DNA from 2 places in the Colwellia sp. PAMC 21821 genome. Region 1 is predicted to be linked to the other one. Evidence: predicted binding sites of a transcription regulator. Region 1 holds the regulator's gene; the other holds the start of a gene.
The links. The regulator FNR, encoded in region 1, switches genes on or off when oxygen is low (the NO sensors DNR and NnrR bind a similar motif). The targets are predictions, from matches to a motif close to TTGATCTAGATCAA.
Positions count from the first base shown of each region.

Region 2: a site for FNR is predicted at 2,106-2,119, ahead of A3Q33_RS11100 (GbsR/MarR family transcriptional regulator). Genes of this name have one in related genera too.

Region 1 covers NZ_CP014943.1:324,857-337,492, reverse strand. Annotated here, with positions in the region: gene A3Q33_RS20705 (putative bifunctional diguanylate cyclase/phosphodiesterase) at 1-2,106, shown strand, start outside; gene A3Q33_RS01320 (hypothetical protein) at 2,675-3,169, opposite strand; gene uspE (universal stress protein UspE) at 3,836-4,768, opposite strand; gene fnr (fumarate/nitrate reduction transcriptional regulator Fnr) at 5,006-5,725, opposite strand; gene A3Q33_RS01305 (sulfite exporter TauE/SafE family protein) at 5,770-6,432, opposite strand; gene ccoS (cbb3-type cytochrome oxidase assembly protein CcoS) at 6,437-6,724, opposite strand; gene A3Q33_RS01295 (heavy metal translocating P-type ATPase) at 6,721-9,120, opposite strand; gene A3Q33_RS01290 (FixH family protein) at 9,176-9,676, opposite strand; gene ccoP (cytochrome-c oxidase, cbb3-type subunit III) at 9,839-10,819, opposite strand; gene A3Q33_RS01280 (cbb3-type cytochrome oxidase subunit 3) at 10,812-11,009, opposite strand; gene ccoO (cytochrome-c oxidase, cbb3-type subunit II) at 11,011-11,655, opposite strand; gene ccoN (cytochrome-c oxidase, cbb3-type subunit I) at 11,666-12,636, opposite strand, start outside.
Region 2 covers NZ_CP014943.1:2,590,034-2,602,669, forward strand. Annotated here, with positions in the region: gene A3Q33_RS11095 (cytochrome ubiquinol oxidase subunit I) at 1-1,352, opposite strand, end outside; gene A3Q33_RS11100 (GbsR/MarR family transcriptional regulator) at 1,511-2,053, opposite strand; gene A3Q33_RS11105 (methyl-accepting chemotaxis protein) at 2,383-3,921, opposite strand; gene A3Q33_RS11110 (class 1 fructose-bisphosphatase) at 4,187-5,155, opposite strand; gene A3Q33_RS11115 (zinc-dependent metalloprotease) at 5,447-7,882, shown strand; gene speB (agmatinase) at 7,994-8,809, shown strand; gene A3Q33_RS11125 (DMT family transporter) at 8,945-9,910, opposite strand; gene A3Q33_RS11130 (aminotransferase-like domain-containing protein) at 10,427-11,872, shown strand; gene A3Q33_RS11135 (multidrug effflux MFS transporter) at 11,894-12,636, shown strand, end outside.

The sequences.
Region 1 (12,636 bases):
TATGCTCAGGCAATGCTTGATGGTGGCACCAACGAAGAAGGCACTATTCTTGCCTTAAACGACCCCCGTTTACGGCACAAAATTGATACAACGATTGTCGGCATTCATCATTTTCGCCAAATTGCAGAAAAGCGATGGGCATCGCAAACCACCTCAGGTATAGGATCAAACCTAGATCAACAATTCGATCTGTCATTTTTAGAGTTTAGTCATTCTGCTGATGATGTTGAAACCGCCTTAAAAAAAATAATATCTGAAGACTTAGACGCGTTTAAATTTACCCAACGACTATTGCTTATCCTTATATTTATATTGGGGACTACCATTGGCGGCGCGCTAATAAGTAACAATATTAGGCGAAGAAGAAATATAAACGCCCTAAAACTGAGCCAAGAAGATGTTCGTCTATCTCAAAATCAACTTTTAAATATAATTAATGGCGCGAAGTTGGGTTATTGGGATTGGTTTTATAAAACAGGTGTTCATAAGGTTAATGATGAGTGGTTGGCAATATTAGGTCTTACACAAGATGATATTACCAATACCATTAGTGACTGGGACGAGCTTATTCACCCTGACGACAAAGAGATAACACAACATACGGTGCATACTCATATTCAGTCTGGAAGCAATTATGTTGCAGAATTTAGAATGAAGCATGCTGATGGCAGGTGGATATGGATTCAGGGTTCAGGTTCTGTTGTAGAGTACGACAAAGATACACATGAGCCAATCCGGCTTTGTGGGACACACCAAGATATTACTGAGCGTAAACAATCGGTAGAAAAATTAGAGCGTATCGCGCATTTCGATGTACTGACTAACTTACCAAATCGTGTATTACTAGCCGACAGATTATCTCAAGCTATGTTGCATTGCAGTCGTCATAAGAAATCACTGGCTGTGGTATTTCTTGATCTCGATGGTTTTAAATCGGTGAATGATGCCTATGGGCACAATGTGGGCGATAAATTACTTATTTCGTTATCCAGTAGTATGAAAGAAGCATTACGTGAAGGTGACAGCTTAGCTCGTATTGGTGGGGATGAATTCGTGGCGGTATTAACAGACTTAACCACAGAAAATGATTGTCTGCCGATTTTAGATCGATTGCTATCGGCTGCATCAGAGCCTGTGACTATCGGTGATAAGGTATTAAATGTATCGGCGAGTGTAGGCTTTACCATTTACCCGCAAGATAATGTAGATACCGACCAACTCATACGTCATGCTGACCAAGCCATGTATGTGGCAAAAGAGTCGGGTAAAAATCGTTATCACATGTTTGATACGGCGCAAGATGATGCTGTAAAAGTGCAACTGGAAAGCTTAGAAGCTATTCGTGGTGCGCTAGATAATCAACAATTTTTGCTTCATTATCAGCCTAAGGTGAATATGAGGACAGGGACGGTGACAGGGGTTGAGGCGTTAATTCGTTGGCAGCATCCTGAACGAGGGCTATTAAATCCAATAGAGTTCTTACCCGCGATTGAAAATAGCCCGATGAATATCGAGATGGGTGAATGGGTGATCGAAACGGCATTGAAACAAATTGGAGAATGGCAGGCAATGGGACTTAGTTTCCCTGATTGTACCAGCGTAAATATTTCAGCAGTACAATTACAACAGCCTGACTTTACCGACCGTTTAACAGCGCTGCTAGCGGCACATCCAGATGTTGAACCACGCTATTTAGAGCTAGAGGTTTTAGAAACAAGTGCTTTAGATGATGTAAACAACGTCTCAAAAATTATGAATAAGTGCATTGCGCTAGGGGTGAAATTTGCGTTAGATGATTTTGGCACTGGCTACTCCTCACTTACTTATCTTAGGCGTTTACCCGCCAGCTTAATTAAAATAGATCAGAGTTTTGTAAGAGACATGTTACATGATGCGGATGATCTAGCTATCGTTGAAGGCGTGATAGCGCTAGCTAAATCATTCAAACGTAATGTGATTGCTGAAGGTGTAGAAACGATTGAACATGGTAGTACTTTATTGCAACTGGGCTGTGAATTGGCACAAGGTTATGGCATTGCCAGACCTATGCCTGCTAGTGATATTCCTGGGTGGATCAGAGAATGGAAACCTGATGTGAAATGGTAGAAGAATAAAGGGCGACTTTTTGGATGACAACCATTTAAAGCGCTTACTTGCTAATTTAGATCTAATGCTCTTTCAAATCTAAATTTGCGGGACTAGAGCTGAAGCAATGTATCCTAAGGTTTTAGCTGGGCGATAGGGCACGCGAACCACATTCATTGTCCATTATTAAAGATCATAGAATAGGTATTTCAATAATATCGCTTAGAGGTAAGTGAATACGTCTCAAGCGTTCGCTTTGGTAAATAATGAAAGTTAAGTGATTATAAGTTGAACAGGAAAAGCTTACTCTGAAGTAATGGTTATTGTACTTGAACTATTTATGCCAAATATTAGAAACAGATATAAAGCGTCACCAAAATATTAAATTACCTCATTCGGTGACGCATTACTTGTTATCAACTATTTTGGCTTATAAGCTATAAAAAATCTATAGGGTTAAACATACGAAATGTTGCTTGATACTCTATTTGTAGAATGTAAAAGAATACGATTATCTCTATAATAGCAATTGTTAATAACAAGCATAAACTTCTACTTCGTTGTATTAAATATAAAAAATTTTAACTAACTAACTAAACTTACGGGTTTCTGCACCCCATGCAAAAACCAATGCATAAAGTACGTGGCCGACAAGAGCGACCCAAGTGGTTTCTGTGAAACCAATAAACGGCGGCAGCCCGATGATAAGATGTGCGACAACGTAAAGCGCGAACACCCAAAGCACTACACCGTAAACAAAAGCAGTAATTGTCCAGTGTAGCGATGGCATAATTGCCTTCCACATTGGTCGTACAACAAGTAGCCAGCCTAACGGGTAAAGTATCAATCCTGTAATGTAGTGAACTAATTCGGGTACACCTGTCGGCGCTGAACCGAATAGGACTTCAATCATCGTTGTAGGCAGTTTAATTGTGGAGAGCGCGGTAAAACCTAGAATGGGAGACAGTGAAGGCCCCCAAAAATCAAAGATAATCGTGGCGAGCGCTCCCGCAAACAGTATCATCAAAATAGTCGAAAACTTGCTCGTCGAGCATCGCTCAGCCGAAGCGTCTTGATTAGTCATAGTGCTTTTCCTTATAGAGGGTAAACCGATAATGAGATAAATAGCTTGTCTAAATAAGCGTTTAAAGGCTCGTAGGCCCGCCTAAAAAGACAATAATTGAGGGGTAAAGAGGACTCTTTTCGAAGATCAGAACGAGCAACAATAAGGAGATTTTCACCGTGGGGCTATTATACTGCGCTTTACAGCTTATAAAAACTTTTTTTATTGCAATATCACGGCTATACCAAGTTGATTAATTGATTTTAAAAGTGATCTTTTTTAGCGACGGAAAAATCCTACTAAGGTACTTTAGTGAGTGAACAACCGACACACCCTCCCTTTATAGTCCGACTTAAAGGCCATAGAATAGTGACTTTAGTCATTCCGGATAAGAGGTATAGTAAGCCTTAGCACACATTCGCTTTGGTAACTTATTGATAGTGAAAATTGTTGTTGAACAGACTAATTTGTGGTTATGGTGATTGAATTAGAGGGCAAGTTTTAGAGGGCAAATTTTAGAGGGGAAATTTTAGAGGGGAAATTTTAGAGCTCAAACTGTAGATGACGAAATAAAGCGTCACCAAAATGTATAACTTTCTCATTAGGTGACGCGCAGCGCACTATTTCTGAAATCTACATATCTTTATACAATATGCCCTTATTTAATATGCTCTTATTCAATATGCCTTATTCTACATCGAGGGGGGAAACGTAACCATCTGGCTTTAATGCCAATACATCACAATTGAGCCTATCGATAACATGCTCTGCGGTATTGCCAATTAATGCTGCTGATAACCCCGTGCGACCAATCGTGCCAAGAATAACTAATTCGGCATCTAATTCGGCCGCTATGCTTTGAATAATATCTTCAGGTAAGCCTTCTTGGATATGAGTGCATTCCTCAGTTATATTAAAGGCAGTTGCATGCTCTAGCATTGCCTTCTTATGATGCTTTAACATGGCGAGGTTATAATCACTGGCATTAAACTCTGGAATTTCTATCGCGATATTTACCGGTGTACCTGGGAATGAATTAACGAGGTGCAAATTTGCTTTCATGACCTTGGCGAGTTGTTTAGCTTCAGCGGTAATTTTATCGTTAAGCGCTTTATGCTCTTCTTCTTCGCTGCCAATATTTAACGCGGCTATAATGTTGCCATTTTCAGGCCATAAATGCTCTTTCACGAGTAAAACAGGGCAAGGACATTTTCTCAAAATATGCCAATCAGTAGGGGTAAATATCACTGATTTAAATTTGTCGTGTTGGTGTGTCCCTTTTATAACAATGTCGTAACCGTTATCGATAACTTTGGCAATAATTTGCTCAAAAGGACGGTTATGCCAGATAACCTGACAATCAATTGTAATACCGGTTACATCAAGTTCAGCAAGTAAAGACTCCAACCATTGTGTGCGATCATTGATAACAGATTTGCACATAGCTTCACGTTCATCACCTGACAGCATAGTAGTCATTTCATAAGAAAAATCATATATGGTCAAAAATGCTGTAATGCTAGCACCTGTTTTACGTGCTAATTCTATTGCACGATTTAGCGCTTTTTGATCTTCTGTTGTTGGGTCAACAATAGCGAGTATTTTTTGATACTTTTCCATAGCTAATTCCTTTGTCAATTGCCTGCTGGTATTACCAAACTGAGAAATAAATAATATGTTTGATACTATAACAATAGCTTATTTTAAAAAAATAATAGTTGTTTTAAATCAAATTATTATTGTTTTTATTTAATTATTTCACGCTTAGCATAGCCTGAAATAGCCGAATAAGGAAGCCTAGATAAGTAGATGGAAAGTAAATAAAAAGTAGACGAAAAAATGTGGGAAAACGCTGGTTTAAAGCCCAGCACAGAGGTTTAATTTTTCGCTATTTAGAATGGTAATTAATTTACCATTAACGGTTATTAAGCCATTTTTATGGAAGCGATTTAGTAATCGGCTTATGGTTTCAACCGTTAAGCCAATATAATTGCCAATGTCACTGCGTGTCATTGATAAGCGAAACTCAGAAGCGGATAAACCACGGGCATGATATCGAATACTTAAGGTACTAATAAAGGTTGCTAAGCGCTGCTCTGCATTTTTACGGTTAAGTAATGTTAGCATTTCATGATCTTCACGAATTTCAGTGCTCATCATACGCAAAATCTGTTTTTTTAACTTTGGCATACTGTTAGATAAATTATCGAGCGTATTATAGGGGATCTCACAAATCATTGAGGTTTCTAATGCCTTTGCAAAGCTTGGGTGTTTAGCATTGGCTATAGCATCAAAGCCAAGTAAATCACCCGCTAAATGAAAGCCAGTAATTTGTTCTTCGCCTAGTTTATTAATGGTGTAGGTTTTGAAGGTGCCAGATCTAATAGCGTAAAGCGCTTTCATTGGCTGACCATCGTTAAATATTTGCTCACCTTTTTGGATCGGAAGCTTACGATCAATAATATTATCTAAGGTTTCTAGCTCATGATCATTAAGAGAAAAGGGTAAGCACAACTCACTGATACTACAGTTTTGGCAGTGAATATGTTGCTGGTCTACACACGATTTATTATTCATAAAAGCCTATAAATATTTCCATGAAGATCACCATAGTAGATACGTTAAAGATATGCAATCAGTATAGTATAAATGCCATATATAACGACTAACATAGCCGCTATTTTTCTAAATAGAGCATGACTTAATAGCGACTTAACGCTGAAAGTCCCTAATGATACTGAAAGTAGAGCGGGCAAAGTGCCAAGGCCAAAGAAAAACATGATCAAGGCACCATTAAGTACGTCGGCACTTGCTAATGACCAAGTTAAAGTAGAATAAACTAAACCACAAGGTAACCAACCCCAAAGCGCGCCTAACGCGAATGCACTTTTTATGTTTTTAATCGGTATAAATTTTTTGGTGTGTGGTGATATATGACGCCATACATTTTTGCCTAAATGCTCGACTCGGCTCAACCACATTAACCACTGACCAAGGTATAAACCCAACAAGATAAGAAAAACGCCCGCGATAGTTTTTAATATCGCAACGGGAAAACCTATATTTTTTGCGGCCATTGAACTGGTGAATGCGACTAAGGCGCCTATCAAACTATAAGAGGCTATGCGACCAAAGTTATAGGCAAATATAATGGCATATTTTTTATGACGAGCGGTATCCGATATCGCGGTGGTTAACATGGTGCTAATACCGCCACACATTACCACACAATGGCCAGAGCCAAGTAATCCGATAACAAAAGCTGAAAAAAAATCAAGATTCATGGCGTTATTTATCGACCTGATTATCGTTCTGATTATCTACTTGATTCTTAGCTTTATTTGTTTCATTTGTTTGATTGTCTTTGAACTCAGTCTCTTTCACCTGAGTAACGTTAAGTGAAGCACTGGTACTTTTATTGTGACTGACTTTGTCATGTTCATCATCAAATAAAATGCTCATACCTTGTTTTTCTAAGTCATCAAATTGTTCGGTTTTTACCGCCCAAAAAAAGAGATAAATACCGATAGTGGTCAGTAATACTGCAATGGGAATTAATACGTAAATTATGCTCATTTTTTTAAAAGCCTTAATGAATTACTTACTACTAAAATTGAACTGGCCGACATACCAATTACGGCCATATAGGGTGCAATATGACCCGTAACCGCTAACGGTAATACAATGGCATTATAACCAAAAGCCCAAAGATAGTTTTGCTTTATAATGCGCGCCGTTCGCACCGAAACCTGTCGTAATGTTTGCACGCCTTTAAGCTTGTTGTTCAGTAATATCACATCGGCACCGTTTTTAGCAATATCGGTACCACTACCCATGGCAATCGATAAATGCGCTGCGCCGAGCACAGGACTATCGTTTACACCATCTCCTATCATAGCGACCGTGTGTGTGGCTTGTTGCTGTTTTATGGCATTTACCTTGTCTTGAGCTGATAAGTTAGCTTGTACACTGTTAATTTGCAGTGTTGATTGCAATTTATTGCAGCCTTGCAGGTTATCGCCCGATAACATGGTGGTTTCAATGTCTTGTTGATGAAGAAACGCTATTAAGGGTTTAGCGTCATCACGTAAACCATCATTTAAATAAAATTCAGCGACTAATGTTTCACCTTGCATTAATACACACTGCGCGCTGTAAGCTGAATTGTTATTATCGCTAAGTAGCCACGAACTTTTGCCAATGCGATAGTGTTGGCCGTTAACTTCACCAGAAATACCAGCGCCGGGAGCAACGACAACCTGTGTGGTTGTTTGGTTAAAATCACGAAAAGGGCTAAACGCTTTTGCCAACGGGTGTGCAGAATGTGCCTCTAATGCTGCTGCAATAGCGAGTACTTGTTCTTGACCTTCTGAGGTAATATCATCTGAAAAATCACCATAAGTTTTTACTTTGACAAGGGCAAATTCACCGGTGGTTAAGGTGCCGGTTTTATCAAATGCTACGGCATCGACTTCAGGCATAGTTTCCAGTACGTGTGCTGACTTAATCATAATACCTTCACGATTAAGGCGTGTAGTTGCACAGGTGAGTGCAGTAGGTGTTGCTAACGACAAAGCACAGGGGCAAGTAACCACCAAAACAGACAGGGTGATCCAAAATGCCTCTGACGGTGCATGTTGTATCCAATATATTGACGTAATAATAGAAACAATTAAAATTAGCGCAACAAAGTATTGGGCAATTTTATCTGACAACTTCGCTAACTTAGGTTTATGGCTTTGCGCATTTTCACTTAGGCGAATCAATTGGCTTAAAAATGACTCTTGATTGTTGTGTTTAACTTTTGCTGTTAAATTACCATCACCATTTATGGTGCCGGCAAATATGTTGTCTAACGTTGTTTTCATTAAGGGCAGTTGTTCACCCGACAGCATAGCTTCATTTATTTGACTCGTGCCGGTGATTATTTCACTGTCAGCTGGAATGGTTTCGCCTGGCTTTATTAAAATAATATCGTCAGCTTTTAAATTATTGGCTGAAATAAAGCGCTCAACACCTTGTTCTATTTTAGTCGCTGTCATCGGTATAAGTTTTAATAAATTTGCTGAAACATCCGCGGCACGACTACGGGCTCTAAATTCCAGGAATTTACCGATAAGAATGAGGAAAGTAAACATGGAAACAGATTCGAAATACACTTCACCTTGTTGGGTGAATGTTGCCCAGCAACTCGCTAAAAATGCCAAAATAATCGCAATAGATACCGGTACATCCATCGAAAGTTGGCGGGCTTTTAGGGCATAAAATGCGCCTTTATAAAAAGGATAAGCGCCATAGGTAACAATAGGTAAGGTTAAGAAAAAGCTCGCCCAGCGTAAATAAATAACATTGTGTTCTGCCATATCTGAGAAAGCGCCAAAGTACAAACCAAAGGCGATCATCATAACTTGCATCATTAAAATACCAGAAATGCCAAGGCGTTTAATAAAGCTTTTTGCTTGTTTTTTATTAACTTTTTCGGCGCTACTGGCCTTAAATGGCAGACCGTGATAGCCAATTTTATCGATTAAACTCAGTATTTCACTCAGTCTTACTTGGCTTTCTTGCCACTGCACGGTCGCTCTTTGTGTTGTCGCATTCACCGTGATCTTATTAACACCATCGAGTTTGCTAACTTGCATCTCTATTAGCCATGCACATGCTGAGCAGCTTATACCGTCAATGGTTAAAATTGTTTCTTTGAAGCCATCATGATAATAGGTAAACTCATTTTGTAAGCTTTCATCATCAAGTATTTTATTACGCTGGAGTTGCTCTGGTATTAACACTTCACCTTTTTGTGCTGGCGCACTGCGAAAACGGTAATAGTCAGTTAAGCCATTGTCGACGATAGTCTGTGCGACGGCTTGGCAACCTATGCAGCACATAGGTTGACTCATACTTTCAATATTTGTTATTAAATTAATACCATTGGGGACTGGCTCGCCACAATGAAAACAAGCTTTGCTCATTTATCTTTGCTCATTTAGCTTTACTGATTTAACTATGCTCATTAATACAGGCTAATTAATTTGCTGTAGATGGATTCGGTTTCATGATAACAAATTCAGACTGAGGCAAGGTCATCTCCGTTTGAATCTTCCAGTCATTTTCAAAAGAACTAATGGTCACACGCCATTTGCCTGAAACATTTTGGTCCGCTTCAAAGTAATGAGTAAAGTTGCCATTACCATCAGCCGTTAACGCTAAATAAAAGTCTCGCTGCGCTAATGTAGGGTGATAAAAGTTAACATTCAATATTGGAAACTCTTTTTCGATACCTGTTGGTCGAATGACAAGCTGATCATCAACAAGCTTCAAACCAAAACTCATGCCGAGTTTTTGTGCTTGTTTAATTTTGCCTAATTCCAAGTTAATAGCTTTACCTTTTTTATAGTAATCGCCAACAACAAGAGGGTCAGGATCAGTATTGGCAATAATAAACGTGGCAATACCGGCAACGACCGCCGTAAAAGGTAATATAAACACAAGCCAAGCCCAAGGCTCTTGATACCAAGATGTTTTCATGAAAATTTCTACTTTGCTGAGATAGCAGGCATTATACGACTTTTCTGAGGTAGGAACTATTAAAAAACGGTAATATTACAAACTTTAACCAAACCATCAGTTAAAAAAAAGCCCTGGTATATTGATATACCAAGGCCTTGTTTTTAATGTGTATTTTTAACTTTATTCTTGCGACAAGCTATATACATAAGCACTGATCACGTGAATTTTTTGTTCACCTAGGATTTTATCCCACGCTGGCATAACACCGGCACGACCATTAGCGATTGAAGATTCTACAGCACGCTGAGAACCACCATATAGCCAAATGTTATCGGTTAAGTTTGGTGCGCCTAAAGCAATGCCCATAGCATCACTACCTTTGCCTTCACTACCATGACAAGCTGCACACATGGCAAATTTAACTTTACCTGCTTCTGCTGCTTTAGGGGCAACTTCACGACCACTTAAGCTCAGCACGAATGCCGCGACTTCTTTAACGCCTTGCTCGCCGCCTAAAGCTGCGCTCCAAGCCATCATGCCATTAGCTTTACGACCATGCATAAGCGTGGCTTTAATCGCTTCAGGTGAACCACCATATAACCAGTCTTGGTCAGCTAAATTAGGAAAGCCAGTTGCACCACGTGCATCAGAGCCGTGACATTGCGAACAGTTTTGTAAAAATAACCGTTGACCTACTTTACGAGCCGCCGTTGCTTCTTCATCGTTAGCTGTGGCTAAATCGATAATTTCACGTTTTGCATACGCTTCAAAAATTGGTCCGTATTTAGCATCTGCAGCAGCAACTTCACGATCATATTGTACTAACTTGCCGGTTTCTTTTGCCAAAGCCGCTTTTTCTTTAGACTCGGCTAAATTTAAAATACCTTGGTTAGAACTTTCCCAGCCAGAAAAACCTTTCCAACCACCTAAGCCATAAACCGCAATATAGAAAAAGCCCCAAAGAATGGTCAATAAAAAGAAATTACTCCACCATTTCGGTAGTGGGTTATTTAACTCTTCAATACCATCAAAAACGTGGCCCGTAGCTTCACCTTCAGGTACGCCTGCAAAGTTCTTCAAACACATACGTAACAATAGGTAGCAACCTATCAATGTGCCAAGGGATAGAACTGATACCCATATAGTCCAGAAACTAGACATTATTAGTCTCCTGTTTGTTATTTTTGTCAGAGTGCTTTATTTCGGTTTCAGTTTTTTCTTCAAAAATTGAATTTGCCGCTTCATCAAACGCAGACTTGCGTTTTTTTGAATATGACCAAACCACAATAACAATAAATAATGCCAATATTAATAGGGCAATAAGCCCTCTAAGCGTGCCGTAATCCATCATATTATTTCAACGCATGACCAAGAGACTGAAGATATGCAATTAATGCATCCATTTCTGTTTTACCTTTAACTGCTTTTTTTGCACCTGCAATATCAGTTTCAGAGTAAAGCGGAATAGCATTACCTTGCTCGTCTTTGTGGCTACGATTACGCGTTAAAAAGTTAAATGTAGATAACTTTTTAGCGGTTAATTCGCCGTCAAGCGTATTTTCCGCTAACCACTTAAATGAAGGCATATTCGACTCAGGAACAACTGAACGAGGGTCGAGTAAATGTGCACGATGCCAATCGTCACTATAACGACCACCAACACGGGCTAAATCAGGACCCGTACGTTTAGAACCCCATAAAAATGGATGTTCCCAAACTTGTTCGCCGGCCACAGAGTAATGACCATAGCGTTCAGTTTCCGCACGAAAAGGACGGATCATTTGGCTATGGCAAACATTACAACTTTCACGGATATAAATATCACGACCTTCCATTTCTAGTGGCGTATAAGGGCGTAGATTATCTACTGGCGTATTTGTCGCTTTTTGAAAGAAAAGTGGCGTAATTTCAACTAAACCACCCACGCTTATCGCTAGAATGGTAAAAATAGCAAACAAGCCAACATTTTTTTCAAACTTTTCATGTTTATTTTTCATCGTTGGCTCCTTAAGCTGCTTTAACTGCTTCAAGACTATTGTCTTTAGCATAAATTGTTTTGAACATGTTATAAGCCATTAAAATAAAGCCAGAAACAATCAATACACCACCAACAAAACGGATGAAGTAGAAAGGATACGAGGCTGTTAAACTTTCAACAAAGCTATAAGTTAAGGTACCGTCAGTGTTAACCGCACGCCACATTAACCCTTGCATTACACCAGAAATCCACATGGCGACAATATATAAAACAACACCCGACGTATGTAGCCAGAAATGCACGTTGATTAAACGTACGCTGAACATACGGCCTTGGTTAAATAACACAGGAATTAAGTGGTACATAGCACCAATAGATACCATAGCAACCCAGCCTAGCGCACCAGAATGAACGTGACCAATAGTCCAGTCAGTATAATGCGAAAGGGCATTTACCGACTTGATTGCCATCATAGGGCCTTCAAATGTCGACATACCGTAGAAAGACAACGAAACAATTAAGAAGCGTAGAATAGGGTCATAACGCAGCTTATGCCATGCGCCAGAAAGTGTCATTATACCGTTGATCATCCCGCCCCAAGAAGGCAAGAATAGTACGATTGACATAACCATACCAACTGATTGTGCCCAATCAGGAAGTGCAGTGTAATGTAGATGATGCGGGCCTGCCCAAATGTATAATGAAATCAATGCCCAAAAATGAACAATTGATAAACGGTAAGAGTAAACAGGGCGCTCAGCTTGTTTTGGTACGAAATAGTACATCATACCTAAGAAACCTGCGGTTAATAGAAAGCCTACGGCATTATGTCCATACCACCACTGCATCATGGCATCAATTGCACCAGGATATATGGAGTAAGACTTCATCATTGAAACTGGAATCACCATACTGTTGCCAATATGCAATACCGCAACGGTGAGAATGAAGCCACCAAAGAACCAGTTGGCAACATAAATATGAGATGTTTTACGGTTAA
Region 2 (12,636 bases), 2.3 Mb from region 1:
TCGTCAGCTAAGGGGATATTAGGTTCGATAGACGAGCCTGCTTCAGTCAATGATGCATTTGATTTTTCTAATATTACTGCTCGATTCGCCATAACAAATAAAGTGCGAATGTAGGCAATCAGTAAAAACACATAAATAACTAGATACAAAGTTAAAGACATGGCTATATTCTCAGGCGGCGTAGTCGTAACAGCGTCTTTGGTACGCAATATGCCAGTCACTAAGAATGGTTGTCGGCCAATTTCTGTAACATACCAACCAGCTAATGTTGCTAGCCAACCGGAAAATGTCATGGCAATACCTGTTTTTAATAACCAAGGTGGGTAGCGTTTTTTGATGACATACTGGTATGTTGCTAGCCAAGAAAATATCAGCATCAATATGCCAATGCCTATCATTATCCTAAAGCTGAAAAATACGGGGGCAACAGGTGGGTGTTTATCAACAAAGTCATTTAAGCCTTTGATTTCGCCTGCTGAGTCATGAGTTAAAATGATACTGGCCATATTGGGCACTTTTAATTCAAAGCTATTTTCTCTTTTTTTCTCGTTAGGTAAGGCAAATAATAATAACGGAACATTGGCTTCGGTGTTCCAAGCTCCTTCCATAGCCGCAACTTTTGCAGGTTGGTTTTTAAAAGTATTTAAACCGTGTAAATCACCTACAAAAATTTGTATTGGAATTAAGACTGCGGCCAAGACCACGGAAAAATTTAGCGCTTGTTTTACTGACTTTTTATTATCGCCTTTGATCAGGCGATAAGCAGAAATACCCGAAATTAGAAATGCAGTGGTTAACCCTGAAGCGAGCAGCATATGCATAAAACGATAAGGCATAGAAGGGTTGAAAATAACCTCAAGCCAGCTCGTAACATGGGCTACACCGTCAATCATCTCAAAGCCGGCTGGCGTATGCATCCATGAGTTGAGTGATAAAATCCAAAATGCCGATAAAGTGGTACCAAAAGAAACCAGTACGGTGGCAATGGTATGGACGCGATTAGAGACTCGGTCCATCCCAAACAGCATAATTGAAAGGAATGAGGCTTCTAAAAAGAATGCCGTCATTATTTCATAGCCAAGTAAAGGCCCCGCTATATTTCCAACGGTTTCCATATACCCCGGCCAATTAGTACCGAACTGAAATGACATAGTAATGCCACTGACCACGCCAATACCAAAGGTTAAGGCAAATATTCTGACCCAGAACCGATAAACGCGTAACCAACTATCGTCTTGGGTTTGATTAAAGCGAACCTTGAAGAACAACAATACCCAACACAAGGCGATATTGATGGTAGGAAATAAAATATGAAAACTAATGTTGGCAGCAAATTGAATGCGGGAAAGCATGAAACTTGTGTCGTTAGCAAGAGCTGATGCATCTAACACGTGATGTACTCCATTTAATTAAGTAAAGTGCTTGTGTAAACGACAGACGCTTTAGTCCTGTCGTTTTAATTCTTTTAGCCATATTCTATGTAATAAAATAATGGCAATTTTAATAGTTTTTATCGTAGTAATAGCCTGTCTTTTACATCTAATATTTTACTAATACCTTCACCCAACTTGAGTAAAGCGGACAGTTTTTCTGAAGACATTCCTTGCATCTCATTAGTCCAAAGCGTCACCATTTCCATCAGGTCATGCATTTGTTTAACGCGCATTTGTGCGTATTCATCTGATTCATTGCTAGGCTGTTCCATTAAGGCATCACGCAGTGTTGATAAAGTTGGGTCTAACTCGCGCTTTCTGCGTTCAACAACTAAGGTGCGAGCAATCTCCCAAATATCACTAGGTGCTGAAAAGTACTCTTTTCTGTCGCCGGGAATATGGTGGAGTTTAATTAAGTTCCAGGCCTTAAGCTCTTTTAAGCCCATACTGACATTCGAACGCGAAATTTGTAGAGCTTCACTGATTTGATCGGCATTAAGAGGCGATTCGGTCAGGACAATAACGGCGTACATTTGTCCTAGCGTGCGGTTTAAACCCCAACGCGAGCCCATTTCGCCAAAGTGCAACACTAATGATTGAGTCATAGCTGTAATTTTCATATTTACTGTTGTTTCTGTATTTTCAGTAATTTGTGAAAATTGTAGTCTTTTTTTGATCTAAGTCAAGCTTTTACCAAATATAAAAGGGGAGTTATGGCGAGTTTTAGTACTTTTTTTAACGTTAAATTACGGGCGAAATATAGAAGATTGAAGGTAGTTGATAGGTTAAATTCTTACTGAACTGAACTGAACTGAACTGAACTGAACTGAACTGAACTGAACTTGCACGTGGTTAAGCCGTTAAAAAATTAATCATATAAATAAAAAAGGCTACCAGAGTAGCCATTTTAATAAATGAAAGTTTTACCGATATAAGCGTAATTTATCTGTTAACTAAAATTGGTGCTAAGCTCTTCGATTGCTTCGGCATTTTTATTCACTTCAATACTTTTATTTGATACTTCAGCAGCCAACTGAGTGTTACGTTGAGATATATTGCCGATATTATGAATGCCTTGAGTGATCTGCTCAGCAACCACACTCTGCTGCTCTGAAGCCGTAGCAATTTGCGCTGTCATATCATTAACATTTTGAATATTATCAATAATATTTTGCATGGCTTGCTTAATAGCATTAGATTCAGCAGAACATTCATCTGCATTGGTTTTATTGGACATCATGACTTGATTCCAAGACTTCAATGTTCGCTGCAATTCAGAAACAGATAGCTGTATTTGTTCAGTCGCACTTTGTGTTCTACTGGCCAAGGTTCTTACTTCATCAGCAACCACGGCGAAGCCTCTACCTTGTTCACCTGCTCTTGCTGCTTCTATTGCCGCATTTAAAGCCAGTAAGTTTGTTTGATCCGCAATACCTTGAATTTCACTCATTACAGTCGATATTTTATCAACATCAGTCACTAATTCAGTCGCATTATTAGCGGCATTTTCAACATCAGTGGCGAGTTGGGTAATTTTATTTTCACTGCTCTCTATGGTGACAATATTTTGTAGACAGTCGGCTTGGACTTGAGCCACTTTATCATGTGCTAAGGTGGTACTTTCGCTAACTTCGCTTATCGTTGTACTCATTTGGGTGATAGCGGAGGAAAATTGGCTAATATGCTCATTTTCTTCTTTGATGCCACTGAGCATTTCGGTTGACGTTTGAGCAAGTTCGTCGGCAAGTTTTGCTAGTCTTCTGCCTGAGTCGTTACTGCGTCCAAGGACTGTTTTTATTCTAGCTTTGTATAATTCTGCCGGGTAATTAATGATGTTGAGAATACCTTTACCTAGATATACATGTCGTGACGGGCTATCAAACATTGATTTTGTTTTACCAAGGTGATTGGGGATTTTTATGAGTTCTTCGGCAAAAATAAATATGATTAGCGCAAGGCAGCCTAATAATATTAAAGTGGATGTTATTGTACCAACGAGCATCCAATCCATCGATATCGCTGCTATAACACAAATAAGTGCCACAAATCGTTTGAGGGGGATATTGGCATGTAAATCCAATATGGGTTTGTCGTGGTTTAGTTTATCGTAAAGTAATTGTGCTTGAACTTTTTGTTGATCACTTGGAAATGCTCGAACAGATTGATAACCGGTAATTTGCCCCTTGTTAAAAAGAGGGGTTACGTAAGCGTCCACCCAATAGTAGTCACCGTTTTTACAGCGATTTTTAACCATGCCACGCCAAGAGTCACCACGTTTTAACTTTTCCCATAGATCTTTAAAAGCTGCTTTGGGCATATCAGGGTGGCGTACAATATTGTGATGTTGGCCAATTAATTCTTCTAAACTATAGCCGGCTATTTCACAAAATTCAGGATTAGCATAAGTAATGGTACCGTTTAAATCGGTGGTAGAAACAAGTTGCTCTTGCTCGGTGAAAGTACGCTCAATAGTCGTGATATGGCTCATAATCCCATCGTCCTTGTGAAAATTTTGCTAGGATATTCATCGTACTACTATAGATAACGTTAGTCACTTTTTATAATGTACGGCTTTAAAATGTAACAATAAAAATTACGACTGACTAATTCAAATGGGGCGTAATGCATACCAACTTAATTTAATGAGAGAAATTATTAAATTATAAATCCATAAAAGCTAGAAATAAAAACACCTAGCATTCTAGGTGTTTTTTGGCTGAAACTTTCAGTGCAAGCTTAAATTCATTTGAGGTTTATTTGTAGTAACTTAAGCAAACTTCTACTTCATTTTTTGATCCCATGATAACTTCAACGCGTTGATGAATATCTGTTGGGTCCATATCCATAATCCGTCCTTTGCTCGTCATGGCTAAGCCACCAGCTTGTTCAATTAAAAAACTCATAGGGTTAGCTTCATACATTAAACGCAATTTATAAGGCTTTTCAGGGTTTTTATTATCGGCAGGGTAAGTAAATAAACCTCCACGCGTTAACACACGGTGAATGTCTCCGACCATAGCCGCAATCCAGCGCATGTTGAAGTTTTTACCGCGCGGGCCAGTATTACCAGCGAGTAAGTCGGTAATATAATTTTGCATTGGGGCTTGCCAAAAACGTTGGTTAGACATATTAATAGCAAATTCTTGGGTATCTTTTGGTACTTGTACATTACGTTCGACTAATGAGAAGCCGCCGTGCGTTCGATCTAACACGTAAAAGTGAGTACCATTGCCTGTTGTCATTACAAGCATAGTTGCCGGACCATAAAGTACATAACCAGCACAAATTTGCTTATTACCAGACTGCTTAAACATGTCAGGATCACTGGCATCCATATCAGCGGGTGCTTCGTGAATAGAAAAAATAGTGCCAATTAAAGAGTTAATATCAATATTTGAACTGCCGTCTAATGGATCAAATGAGACTAAAAACTTGCCATTTTTTTCACCGGCGACAGAAGTATCTTCTTCTTCAGAGGAAATGGCTTTAACCAAACCTGACTCTAGAAGAATGTCTTTAAATAAATCGTTGGCTACAACGTCGAGTTTTTTTTGCACTTCACCTTGAATATTTTCATCAACGGTAGAGCCCATAACATCGCCTAGATGAGCTTGGCTAACAAGGAATGAAATTTCCTTTGTTGCCGCTAAAATGGTTTCTATTAATGAAATTAAATCTGCTGGTACATTATCTTCACGTAAAGCGGGAGCTAGTCGTTGCATTGGGTTACCTAATTACTTTAGAGTCATACTCTTATGACGGAGTATATTGTATTTAATTTTCAATGTTATGATGTATTATCAAGTCATCAAAGTGCCAATTATTATCAATTTGACTAATTAAGATGTCTGCTTTTTCATGCTAACCATTAAAAATGGACAGATAATTAATCAACTTGCTATTAGGCGATTATAACAAGAATAGGGTGATTTTTAGTACCTATAATCATTTTAATTTTAGCTCAGGGGGAGTTTTTATAACTCACTCGATTTTACTTAAAACAGGGATATTAAATGAAGTTTTTCATTAAGCTATTAGTGTTGTTTTTTTACTGTGGGTTGTCAGTACAAGTGCAGGCGAAAGCAGAAGAAAGTTACGCTGAATTTATTAAAAACATGCAGGTTCAACAAGGCTATTTTTCTTTTTACCTTGATGATAAAACAGGTAAAGTATTTTTAGAAATTGAGACGTTTGAACAAGAGTTTTTATTTCAAAGTGGCTTGCCACACGGTATAGGTTCAAACGATATTGGCTTAGACCGCGGTCAACTTGGTGACACGAGATTAGTTCGCTTTGAAAAAGTAGGTGACAAAGTGTTTTTACGCCAACTTAATACTTATTTCCGTGCCAATACCGACAATAAGCTGGAGAAGCAGGCGATAGATGAAGCATTTGCCAGCTCAATTATTTGGGGCTTTAAGGTTAGCCATACTGCAGCAGATAACAGCAAAACCTTAATTGATTACACGCCGTTTTTATTATCAGATATTCATAACTTGTCTGAACAATTACAGCGCAGTAAGCAGGGCGATTATAAAATTGATAGTTCACGCAGTGGCGTTTATAAAAAGCGAACGAAAGCTTTTCCACATAACACCGAACTAGAAGCCACGGTTACTTATACGGGGTCGAAAGCAGGTGCGTATTTACGATCAGTTACACCCGATGCCTCAGCCGTTACAGTTAATTTACACCACTCGCTGATCAAATTACCTGATGATAATTATCAAACGCGAAAATTTCACCCTTATAGTGGCTTTTGGCAGCATTCCTATGCTGATTACGCCAGCGCAATCGACCAGCCACTGATTAAACGCAATATTCCTCGTCACCGTTTACATAAGAAAAATTCATTATCGACAATGAGCGAAGCCGTTGAGCCGATTATTTATTATTTAGATGCTGGCGTTCCTGAACCGGTTAAGACGGCATTGTTAGATGGCGCTCGTTGGTGGGATCAAGCCTTTTCTGCTATTGGTTATAAAAATGCTTTTCAAGTTAAGTTATTACCCAGTGACGCTGATCCTATGGATGTTCGCTACAATGTTATTCAATGGGTACATCGTGCAACGCGAGGTTGGTCTTATGGCTCATCCGTTATTGATCCCCGTACCGGCGAAATAATTAAAGGCCATGTAACGCTAGGCTCTTTGCGTGTTCGCCAAGACTATTTAATTGCTTTAGGTCTAACGTCACCGTTTAATCATGCTGATACTGATACCAGCGCTATGAAGGAAATGGCTTTGGCGCGCATTCGCCAACTATCAGCTCATGAGGTTGGACATACATTGGGCATAGCGCATAACTTTGCTGCCAGTGTTAATGACCGAGCGTCAGTTATGGATTATCCTCACCCATTAGTTACCATTGATAATGGACAAGTTAATTTAGCTAACGCTTATGCAGAAAATATTGGTGATTGGGATAAGTTTGTTATTGCCTATGGCTATGCTGATGTTGCAACTGACCAAGAAGCACAGTATTTGACTGAGTTGGTCGCAGCAACTCAGCAAAAGGGCTTAGCATATGTTTCTGATCCTGACGCAAGGCCGCAATCAGGTGCGCATGCTACTGGTCACTTGTGGGACAATGGCAAAGATGCTGCTAAAGAATTGATGCGAGTATTAGATGTTAGAGCCCTCGCATTAGAAAACTTTGGCTTAAACAGTATTCCTATGGGCACACCTATGTCTGAGCTTGAACAGGTATTAGTGCCGATTTATAATTTTCACCGTTTTCAGGTGGAAGCTACTGCAAAATTAATTGCCGGTGTTGACTATGGTTATCAACTGCGCAGCGAAAAATTTACTAATCAACAACAAATGGTGGCAGGTAACTCTCAACAAGCAGCACTTGATGCTTTACTGGTTACTCTTTCAGCAAAAACATTAACACTGCCAGCTAAAATTACGGCTTTAATACCACCCAAAGCCTATGGATACAGCAGAGATAGAGAGAGTTTTACTAGTCAAACAGGCATAACATTTGATCCTATCAGTGCTGCAGAAGCAAGTGCTAAACAAACCTTGTCGCTTTTACTGAATGCTGAACGATTAGCGCGGTTGCAGCAGCAAAGTATGCTTGATGAAGAGATTCCATCAGTAGCATTTTTACTGAACAAAGTGGTAGATAATTCCGTGAAGTCTGCGCCGAAAACCGCAACACAGCTGTTGGTACAGCAACGGATAAATCAGCAATTGGTCGAGCATTTAATTGCACTCTGGCATAGCAAGGCATTAGTGCCAGAAGTAAAAGCTGAAGTTTATGTGACATTAGTTGATTTATCACAATGGTTAACTGATAAGCGAAGCACGCGGAAATACAAAGGTGCTCATGCCCACTTCCAATTATTAGCGCAGCAAATTAATTACAGCCTAGGGCATGATAAGTCGTCTGCTCCTGCATCTAAAATAACACTACCGCCAGGTTCGCCTATTGGGAGTTATTAAATACCGTCTATAAAAGTAAATCAGTTATATGAGCCATTTTTAGTGAATAATTAATCATGGCTCATCAAGAAAATACGCGGTATTAAAATGCACTTCAGTAAAGGCAATAACATGACAGAAAACAAAACATTTAAAGTCGCACTTTTAGGCGTACCATTTGATGATAACTCTTCATTCGAGCGCGGGCCTGCATTAGCTCCAAGTAAGATTCGTGAAGTGTTAAATCATGGTTCATTAAATGGAGCTACAGAGTTAGGTGTGAATTTGCGCGAGTCGAAGCAATGGCTTGATGCTGGTGATGTTAATATAGCGCCGTCTGATGATTTCATTGTTGAAATAGAACAACGTTGTGATCAGCTATTATCTGAAAATACCCGGATATTAACTTTAGGCGGTGATCACAGTATTAGTTATCCTGTTCTAAAAAGTTATCGCAAATTTTTTGATAAAATAACCATATTACATATTGATGCTCATTCTGATTTATATGATTCCTTCAAAGGTAATCGTTACTCAAACGCCTGTCCTTTTGCCCGAGTGATGGAAGACGGTTTATGTGAGCGCCTAGTACAAGTTGGTATACGAACGTTAAACTTGCATCAAACCGAGCAAATAACAAAATTTAATGTCGAATCTTTAGAGATGAGACATTGGCCATTATCGCAGCCGTTAATATTTGAGCATCCTGTGTATCTGTCACTTGATATCGATGGTATTGACCCTGCTTTTGCACCCGGGGTTTCACATCGTGAGCCTGGTGGTTTAACAAGCCGTGAAGTGATCAATCTTATCCATCAAATAAATACACCACTTGTCGGCGCTGATATTGTCGAGTTTAATCCTAATAAAGATATCGACAATATGACCGCTCAATTGGCTGCAAAGCTAGTGAAAGAAGTTGCCGGTAAAATGCTTATTGAGCTCTAGACTTTGTACCCTTTATTTTAGCAAGAATAAAAGAACGGCGCTGAACCGGAAGGTATTCAGCGCCGTTGTGCAAAGAGCACTTAGTGGTAAGTGAACTGCGTAAAAAGTTTATCTGTTTGGTAAAGTTAAATATGCTTATAAGCGCTGTGCTTTCATGTTCGTGTGCTCAATATTCGGTTGTTCTGTTTTATAATCATGCGCTTGTGTAAGGTTATCATTTGGTAACGGCTTCTTCGTCCGAATAAGCACCACCAGGTTACCAGCTAAGATAAAGAATAAGCCTGCAAAGGTATATGTAGACCAAGCAAACCCTTCAACAATCGTTGAAATGATAACAGCGACCGCTGGAAACATAATCGAAGCATAAGATGCCTTGTGAGCACCAATATTATTGAGTAATGTTAAGTAGCTAGCAAACGCAATAACAGAGCCAAAAATAGTCAAATAAAGTAATGAGCTAACGTAGGGGAATGTATAGTCAAAGTTGAAGTTTTTACCTTGAATAACAACGACTACCGCCATAAAAATTGCACCGTATGCCATCCCCCATGCCATTGCAGGTATAAGTGGTAATTTCATTTGCTGATTCTTCATTGACAACATGTTGCCTGTAGATGCGATCAAAGTCCCCATTATGCAAAGCCCTAAACCTAATAAGGTCTCGGGACCTAACTGAGTGTCACTTATTTGAGGCCAAAATAGTGTCACAATGCCTAATAACCCCAACGCACCGCCGACATAGACTTGTTGTGTTATTTTAGTGCCATACCAAATTCGAGCATTGAAAACGTTAAAAAACATGATCATTGAAAAGGCAATGCAAGTTAATGCCGAATTAATGTGTTGTTGTGCAGAGTAGAGAAAATAGTAGTTGAAGCTAAATAAAGTGATGCCAAAAAGGAAAAACTGCAAATGATGGCGCAACGAAAACTGTAAAGTTAAGCCTTTAAATTTACAGTAGGTAAATAAAATAATAGCCGCCAAACCAAAACGATAGACAATAGAAACCTCTGGTTCAACACCACCTAATTGGTAATTGATTGCTATCCAGGTAGATCCCCATATCAACACGGTAATTATGTATAAAAATGTGTTGTTCATTTTAATCCCTTAGCGGTATAGCAAGCGAAAAATTCGCTGTGAAAAAGTAAGTTATATCCATTTTATTAATTAAGTGATCTACTTTTTTATGAGGAAAATTGGATAATGACAGGGCATAAAATTTAGTCAGTAGTTATGCTACTTATAAATTTTATAACGCCGTAGTTATTCATATTAACTATTAAAAATGAGTAGCTAATTAATCAATCGCATATTGCCGCAGATGATTGCTTGCAACGTTCTAGCTTCGGTTTTTATGTTGCTTATGTTGTTTATTAATGAATAAGAAGCACAGCAAAGTGTCCATGCGACGACATAGTACTGCACTTTTGTATACGGTATTTCCGCGATAATGCAATATCGATATCTTTGCTAAGTATTCACCGTAAATTCAATTTAGGTTTCAACTTCAACAGAACTTTCTGCCGAAACTGCCCACTCGTCATGCATAGACATTTTACCGATTTTTTGTTTTAATAACATACACAGAAAAATAAAAATGCAACCTATACAGTTATGCGATTAGTTGACAAGTCTGCTCCCGACTTCTTATATCAACAAGTGATCGACTTTGTTGAATATCAGGAGAAAATTGGTGCCATAAAGCCAGGTGATAAACTGCCAAGTTTACGTAAGCTTAGTCGACAATTTGAGATTAGCGTGCCGACAGTGAAACAGGCATATCTTGAACTTGAGCGTCAAGGTGCTATTTCAGCACGCCCACAGTCGGGTTATTATTTAAAAGCTAGACAAGCACGTACGTTATTACCAATGCGCGCTAAATGGGCTAGCTGCGAGCCTGTTGAAATATCATGCCGCAGCTTAATCGAACAGGTTTATGAAGCCGTGCACATGCATGATTCAGTTGCCTTAGGTATTTCCAATCCGGTACATGCACATCCTCCTGATAAAACACTTGCGAGAATGATGCGCTCGGTGCTGAGCCGAGTTTCTGAAAAAGCCGTGAGTTATGGTCCTATTAATGGCGATCCTAAATTACGCATGAATCTAGCTTTTCGTTATCAAGAACATGGTGTTTTGGTTAACCACGAAGATTTAATTATTACTAATGGTGCACAAGAAGCTCTATCTATTGCATTACAGTGCGTTGCCGAACGAGGTGATATTGTTGCTGTTGAATCTCCTTGCTACTTCGGCCTAATTGAACTTATTGAAAGTCTTGGAATGAAGGTTTTAGAAGTTTATACCTGTACAGAAGAGGGCGTATGTGTCGCCGAATTAGCTAAAGTTATTGAGCAACATCCGGTCAAAGCATGTTTGTTTTCAACTGCGATTAGCAACCCGTTAGGGTCAATGATGCTTGATAATGAACGACAAGCAATGGTCAAGTTGCTGGAGAGAAATAACATAGCGTTAATAGAGGATGAAGTTTATAGCGATTTGTATTTTACTGAGCACCGACCTGTGCCGGCACAGTTATATTCAGAAAAAGGTTTAGTATTAACGTGTTCATCTTTTTCAAAAACAGCGGCACCAGGTTATCGCGTAGGTTGGTTGTTACCCGGTAAATTTGAAGAAAAAGCTAAGCGTATTAAAAGGGCGCAATCGTGTTCTACCTCCATGTTACAGCAATGGACATTAAGCGATTACTTAATGAGTGGTGAGTACGATAGGCATTTACAGGTACTTAGAAAAACCCTGCGCTATAACTGTGAGCGAATGCGTGCGTTAATCGCACAGTATTTTCCAGAACAAGTGTGTATTTCAAAGCCTAAAGGCGGCAGTGTTTTGTGGGTTCGTTGTCGCTCACATGTTGATACCAGCCAGTTTTTTAAACAAGCCATTGCTCAGGGGGTAAACTTTGCACCGGGAGAAATTTTTTCACCTTCTGGAAAGTATAAAAACTATATGCGCATTAGCTACGGTGTGCAGTGGAGCGAAAAAATAGACCAAGCTATACAGGTACTTGGTAAGTTAGTTCATGATTATCCTGAATCGTAAAAACACTAGGAAAAAGTACCAGTGACAGAGCACAACGGAAAAATATCTTTAACATTAATATTACCTTTATTAGCCGCGATAATCGCGGTTTCTCCTTTAGCCATTGATATGTATTTGCCTGCCATGCCAGAGCTTGCTGAGTATTTTTCGACAAAAATGCCGTTGGTGCAAAACAGTTTAAGTATTTATTTATTAGGTTATGCTGTTGGGCTCTTAGTTTTTGGACCGATGGCAGACAAATACTCTCGTCGAACGTTAGTTATGATTGGCTTATTGGGCTTTATATTGACAACGTTGGCATTAACATTGGCACAAAACATTGAACAATTTATCGCCTTACGATTTTTCCAAGCATTCATCAGTAGCGCTGCGACTGTAGTTGTGCCTGGAATTATTCGACAGCTTTACGGTAAAGATACTGCAAAAGGATTATCGTATGTCAGCATGATCATGATGCTGGCGCCAATGATAGCCCCCAGTATTGGCAGTATATTGCTGCTGGATAGTTGGCAAATGATATTTTATGTCTTGGCGGGGTATGCGTTTATTGTTTTTATTTGCAGCTATTTTTACTTACCTGATGTTAAAACCGCTAAAACAACTGCGACTTATAGTGTAATTAAACGTTATAAAATTGTTTTTAGTAACCGTGCCGCCCGTTTCGATTTATTGACTATTATGATGGTGTCGTTAGCTTTTTTCAGCTATATAACCGCTATTCCATTTGTATATTTAACCATATTCAAGGTGTCTGAATTTGAGTT